DNA from 2 places in the Marinobacter sp. E2 genome. Region 1 is predicted to be linked to the other one. Evidence: riboswitches for the same ligand, from Rfam matches in the RefSeq annotation. Region 1 holds a riboswitch; the other holds the start of a gene.
The links. A riboswitch is a leader RNA that binds a small molecule or an ion and turns the genes downstream of it on or off. The one in region 1 is predicted to bind cobalamin.
Positions count from the first base shown of each region.

Region 2: another riboswitch for cobalamin. It lies ahead of AC0J1C_RS17295 (ribonucleoside-diphosphate reductase subunit alpha); the one in region 1 lies ahead of AC0J1C_RS01300 (TonB-dependent receptor plug domain-containing protein).

Region 1 covers NZ_CM146911.1:303,183-306,589, reverse strand. Annotated here, with positions in the region: gene AC0J1C_RS01300 (TonB-dependent receptor plug domain-containing protein) at 1-1,699, opposite strand, end outside; cobalamin riboswitch at 1,846-2,068, opposite strand; gene AC0J1C_RS01295 (putative nucleotidyltransferase substrate binding domain-containing protein) at 2,189-3,407, shown strand, end outside.
Region 2 covers NZ_CM146911.1:3,796,551-3,799,957, forward strand. Annotated here, with positions in the region: gene AC0J1C_RS17295 (ribonucleoside-diphosphate reductase subunit alpha) at 1-1,406, opposite strand, end outside; cobalamin riboswitch at 1,517-1,740, opposite strand; gene AC0J1C_RS17300 (DUF3047 domain-containing protein) at 1,822-2,556, shown strand; gene AC0J1C_RS17305 (substrate-binding periplasmic protein) at 2,563-3,407, opposite strand, start outside.

The DNA.
Region 1 (3,407 bases):
CGGACCACCCCGGCAGGAAATTCCAGGCGGCGCGCAGGTCCAGGGTTCCGTAACCCGGAAGCCGGCTATTATTGGCGGCATCGTTGTAACGGTCACTTTCGGCAATCACGCTGGCGCCCACGGACCACTGGTCGAACAGACGGTCCACGTCCAGCCGCACATTGCGCTCCGACCGGCGAGGCAGACGCGCTCCGGTATCCCGGTTCTCGGTGTCGGACAGGGTAATGGCCGCATTCACATCCCAGTTCACCGTTTCGAAACCCGAGGACAGTTCAATACCGCGAATCCTCGCGGATTCGACGTTTTCCACGGTCCCTTCAAACGTTACGGGGTCGGACACAAAGGTTATCAGATCGTCCACATCGTTCTGATACACGGCCACATCCCAGAACCAATGGCTGTAACGGCCACTTACCCCAATTTCCACCATCTGACCCTCTTCCGGATCAACGTCGGGGTTGCCGGTGTAAAAGGGCACCTGCAGGTAAAGATCATTGAAGGTGGGCGCTCGAAAAGAGGTGGCATAGCTCACCCGTGCCCGGTGGGCCTGATCGAACTGGTGACCGAGGGCGAGGCCGCCGGTTTCTTCCTTACCGTAGGCTTCGTTGTCATCCAGACGTGCACTGGCCATCACATCGGTGGGGCCGAAATTCAGGCGGGCCTGGCCAAAGACGGCGGTGTTGGTGCGGCTGTCTTCGCTGAACTGGCTGGTGCCTTCCACCTCATCCACAGTTGCCTCGGTGCCGACCACGAACTCGTGCACGCCCGCGGTGAGGGTGTTTTCCCAACGGGCCGACCGATGCAGGGTATCGAACACGCTGGGGAAGGAGCCGAAGGTATCCTGCTCGTCACGGGACTCGGAAAACTGGATCCGGGTACGCCAGTAATCGCTGGCCACGGCCTCCAGATACAGGCCCATGGCGCGAACCAGAAAGTCCGTATCGCCACCCTCAAACTCGGTATTGCCTTCGGACTGAAACACCGTGACACCGGCCCCACCGCCCTGGTCGAACCGGTGGCTCACCTTGGCCAGTCCGCCGGCATTGCGAAAGCCCTTGTCCTCGCCACCAGCCCGGAGGTTGGTTCCGTCGGTATCCGAATACACGCCACCGGCAAGAAAGCCGGTGCGACCTTCGCGCCCGGCCACGCCAGCGGTGGATTCCAGCAGGCTGTGGGAGCCGCCAGACAGTTCCACCCAGCCCTGCCGGGCCGCTTCCGGCTCAAGCGTAAAGGCCTGCACCACGCCACCAACGGCATCCGCCCCGTAAAGGGAGCTCTTGGCGCCGCGCACCAGCTCAACCCGCTCGATCAGCTCGGGCGGGAGAAACTGCCAGGGGGGGATGCCCGCCGAGGCAGAGCGCAGGCGGATGCCATCCAGCAGCAACACCGTGCCAGCACTGCCTGCGCCACGCAGAAATACGCTGGTGGTCTTGCCATAACTGCCGTCCGATACCACATTCACACCCGGCTGCGCGTGCAGCAGGTCCCGGAACTCGGCCGGCTGCTGGCGGCGAATGTCGTCTTTTTCGATTACTGTGACGGAAGACAGGCTCTCGCCCACGGTTTGTGGCCCGAGGGTTGCGGTCACCACGATGGGATCAAGCGCATCGGCCTGGGTGTCAGACTGGGCCATTACGGCCAGCGGCAGGGCGGCGAGGGACACGCCCGCCAATACAACAGGAAAGGATTTTGAGGACATCAGCTTTGCTCCGCACTCCGCGCGCACCCGCACGGGATTCTGGGTTTTGTTGCGGAACAGGCAGGAGGGCAGGCGGCAGGTCAGGCAGGCCACGGGAAAGCGGCAGACGGCCCTGGTATTTCGCCCACCTGCGTCGCCCACCGCAACACCGGGTGTTTTTCCAGGCCGGTCTCCGGGCTGGCAGGCGGAACCGACGGTTCCCGGGCAATCACCTTCCCATGTCACGCGACACAGTGGCGCATCAGATTGCCGTTATCCTGCTTACCGTTGCGGGGGCAGCATCGGACTTGCGCTGGCCAGGCCAGGCTCACCGATTTCCCGTTTCACCCGTCGCGCTTCGCGACGGACACCTGAAAAAGTGCGGCAAGGCTAGCAACAAGGGCCTGAGCGGTCAATGAGATCCGTCAAAGGTCGACATGGCCGCTGGCCGGCGCCGCTGCTATATTGCTGTACTGACAACGACTTTTCTTCATCAGCCCTGGGAGTCTTATGCAGGCCGAGCTCATCGACATCCGCAATCACATGGCCCAGTACCCGCCGTTTGACGAGATGCCCGATAAGCTGCTCGACCAGGTGGTCGGTGGCATTGAGGTGGTCTATTTCCGGGCCGGCACGCAGATTCTCGAGTTTGGCGAATCCAATAACTGGCTGTTCTATGTGCGCAGCGGCGCGGTTGAGATCTACCGGCGTTCCGGGGAACTGTACAACCGTATCAGCGAGGGGGAAATCTTTGGGCAGTTCGGTCTGCTGATGAACAAGCGGGTGCGGTTTCCGGCCAGGGCGCTGGAAGACACCCTGATTTACAAGATTCCTGGCGAGATCTTCCAGTTGCTCTGGGAAAGTGACGACAACTTTGCCGATTTTGTCGAGATTGAGGACCGCAGTCGCCTGCGCTCCGCGCTCTCCCGGCGGGAGAAATCCAATGAGCTGATGACCTCCAAGGTGACCCGGCTGATCTCCCGCAAGCCGGTATCGGCGCCCCACACGGTACGCCTCCAGGAGGCGGCGCGAATCATGACCGAGCAGGGCGTGTCGGCCCTGCTATTGATGGATGAAGAGGGCGAGAAACCACTCCTGCGGGGCATCATCACGGACCGCGACCTGCGCACCCGCGCACTCAGCGAGGCGTTGCCCTCGGAGACGCCGATCAGCGAGATCATGTCCGAAGACCTCATCACCATCGGCTCCTCCGTGTTCATCTTCGAAGCCATGCTCACCATGCTGCACAACAACGTACACCACCTGCCGGTGATGGAAGGCGACGAGGTGCGTGGCGTCATTGCCCTGTCGGACATCGTGAAGTACGAGAGCCAGAGCAGTCTCTATCTGGTCAGCAACATTTATCACCAGAAGGATGTCAGGGGCCTCAAAGCGATCAGCCAGAACGTGCGCGACAGCTTTGTCCGCATGGTCAACGAAGACGCCAACTCCCACATGATCGGCAGCGCCATGGCTGGTATCGGCCGCAGCTTTACCCAGCGGCTGCTGGAACTTGGCGAGGAAAAACTGGGGCCACCCCCCATCCCCTACTGTTTTATGGCCCTGGGCTCCATGGCCCGGGATGAGCAACTGGTGGTCACCGACCAGGACAACGCCATGATCCTGGACGACAGTTTTGTGCCGGAGGAGCACGATGAATACTTCCTCGCGCTGGCCAAATTTGTCTCCGATGGCCTCGCGGAGTGCGGCTACAGTTACTGCACCGGCG
Region 2 (3,407 bases), 340 kb from region 1:
GCGGTGTTCATGTCGTGGGTTCGGCGGCGCTCGTCGCCGGTGTTCTTGCGCAGCTCCAGGAATTCCTCGATGTCCAGGTGCCAGCTTTCCAGGTAGGCGCACACGGCGCCCTTGCGCTTGCCGCCCTGGTTCACCGCCACGGCGGTGTCGTTGACCACTTTCAGGAAGGGCACCACGCCCTGGCTCTGGCCATTGGTGCCCTTGATGTGGGAGCCCAGGGCACGGACTGGCGTCCAGTCGTTGCCCAGGCCGCCGGCCCATTTGCTCAGCAGGGCGTTGTCCTTGATGGCGCCGTAGATGCCTTCCAGGTCGTCCTGAACGGTGGTCAGGTAGCAGGAGGAGAGCTGGGAGTGGCGGGTGCCGCTGTTGAACAGGGTGGGCGTGCTGGCCATGTAGTCGAACGAGGACAGCAGGTTGTAGAACTCGATGGCCCGCTCGTTCGGGTCGTCCTCGCGCAGGGCCAGGCCCATGGCCACACGCATGAAGAACACCTGGGGCAGTTCCAGGCGGGCCTTGTTCCAGTGCAGGAAGTAGCGGTCGTACAGGGTCTGCAGGCCGAGAAAGCCGAACTGCAGGTCGCGCTCGGGCTTGAGGGCCTCACCGAGGCGCTCGAGATCAAAGCCGACCAGCGCTTCGTCCAGCAGTTCGTGGCGAATGCCGGCGTGGATAAAGGCCGTCAGCGCCTGGGGATACACCTCCGCCAGGGACTGGTTACGCGGCAGTTCCAGGGCTTCACCGGTTTCCAGGCGCAGCTGTTCCAGCAGCAAGCGGGCGGTCACGGCGCTGTAGTCCGGCTCCCGCTCGATGCGGCCCCGGGCGGTCATGATCAGGGCCGAGAGCACTTCGGTTTCTTCAATGCCGTCGTAGAGGTTGCGCAGGGCGTCGTCCACCAGGGACTCACCGTCGATGCCTTCCAGCCCGGCGGCGGCCTGCTCCACCTGCAGCTTCATCAGACCCAGGTCCAGGGGCGCGATGGTGCCGTCGGCCTTTTTCACGGTCAGGTGCGGGTGGGCTTCCACCGGCTCATCGATGGCCCGCTGGCGCGCGTGTTCTTCCCGGTACAGCACGTAGGCGCGAGCGACTTTCTGTTCCTCGGCCCGCATCAGGGCCAGTTCCACCTGGTCCTGGATGTCTTCGATGTGGACCTTGCCGCCGGCCTTCAGGCGCCGGCTGATGGCCTGCACCACCTGGTCGGTGACCAGTTTGACGGCGTGATTGATGCGGGCGGAACCGGCGGCCTGGTCGCCTTCCACGGCCAGGAAGGCCTTGGTGACGGCCACGGTGATCTTGGAGGCATCAAAGCCCACCAGGGTGCCGTTGCGTTTAATCACCTGCAGGGCCTGGGTGGAGGTGTTCGATTTGGACTGGGATTCGGGCTGGGCTTCGGCCAGAACGGAGGCGGACATGGTTGTTCTCCTGAATACGCGTTGAATTCCTTTCACCTTCGCGTACGCAGGGGCACACCTCGCCATGGGCATGGCTGGGCGACACCGGTCTGCTCACCTTGAAACGCGAAGGTGCAGTTATCTCCCTGGCAGGTCTTCGGACTCAGGGGCGTGAATCGTTGGATTCGGCCTCGCTCGGCGACTTCCCGGTTTCAACCAGTGTCGTAATGCCGTGCTTGTTCCCCAATACCGCTGCGCGTCAGTTCCGGAGTCTCACCGGATTCCCGATACCAGAATGCGTTGATTACGAAGTAATCACAATATCTGGTACTTGACCAAGGATGAGAACACTATATACAGGTCACCCTTCAACAACAAGGCACTTTTCTGTAAAACCCCTGTCTGCACCGGTAACCTTCAGACTCGAGTGAACGCCATGGCCCGGAACCGATACCCGCGATGGACGGCACTGTTGCTCGCCGGCCTCTTCAGCTGCAGCAGCATCAACCTCGCCCATGCCGAGGACGCCGCACTGACTCCCTTTTCGGAAATGCAGTCGCTGACCGACGACTGGGAACCCCTGAATTTCCCGAATATCGAGCAGCACACCCGCTATGAGCTGGTCACCGACGACGGCCAGCAGGTGGTCAAGGCCACCACCGATGGCAGCGCATCCGGTCTGATTGCCCGGGTCAGCGTCGAGCCGGGTGATTCGCTGATTCTTAAGTGGCGCTGGAAGGTTTCCAACGTTTTCGAGAAAGGCAACGCCCGCAGCAAGTCCGGGGACGACTACCCGGCCCGGATTTACGTGGCGTTCGAGTTTCAGCCGGAAAAGGCCGGCTTTTTCGAGCGGGCAAAGCGCAAGACCGTGGAAGTGCTGTTCGGCGAGTCCCTGCCCGGCAATGCCCTGAACTACATCTGGGCCAACACCCTGCCGGAGGGCACCTTCATCGCCAACGCCTACACCGACAAGACCATGATGGTGGCGGTCAATTCCGGCAGGGAACGGGTCGGTGACTGGGTAACGGTGGAACGAGACATTGTCGCCGACTATCGGCAGGCGTTTGGCGAGGCGCCGCCGCCCATTGTGGGGGTGGCCATCATGTCGGATTCAGACAACACGGGCGAACGGGCCACCGCCTGGTATGGCGATGTCCGGCTGGCACCCTGATCACAGTCACTGGAGTTGCTCCGGGTAGCCGGGAATGACGTAGGCGCCGGTCAGGTCCCGAACCGGGGGCACTTCGCCCCTTTCCACCAGACGCAGATAGGCGTCATCGAACTCATCCCGCATCAGTGCCGCCCGGGGATGGGCCAGCGAGAAAATCCAGGCGAGATCCCGGGTGCGCACTTCCGATTCCCGGAGCATGTCATCGGATCCCGGAACTAGTACCTGTCGTACAGGCTGACGATAATCCAGAAGGTAATCCCCCCGCCTGCGCTTGAGCATATCCACGGCCGAGCGATGGTTTGGGGCTTCGGTGATGCGAATGTCCGGATGGGCGTCCAGCCAGTCCAGCAGTCCCGCATAGGTATAGCCGCCAATAACAATGACCCGTTTGCCGCGCAATTCATCCAGATGGCTCAGCGGTGGCGAACCTTCCAGGTACCAGGCGCTCAGATGGACGGGCGCCGGACTTATCCAGCTCTCCAGAACATTGCCCTGCAATCTTGGTACGTCGGTGACCCCGGGCCACACGTCAATCAGGCCGTTGATTAGATACAGGTACACGCGGCTCACCGGCAGGTAGATGAACTCGGGCTGATAGCCGGCCTCAACCGCTACTTTGCTGGTCAGCTCGATAAAGCTGCCGGCGGGCTGGCCGTTGCTGTTCTGATAGGTAATCGGGGGAAACTCAAGGTACGCCACCCGCAGGATCGGGGCCGTCGCCACCGGTTCGGAATTTGATTGGGCAAAAGCGCCCCACGCCGCGAACATCAAAAGGCACAGGCCGGCGAGCCGGGCGATGAACACCCGCCCCTTCGCCAGCCTCCTGAACTCGGGAACGTCGAAACAACAGC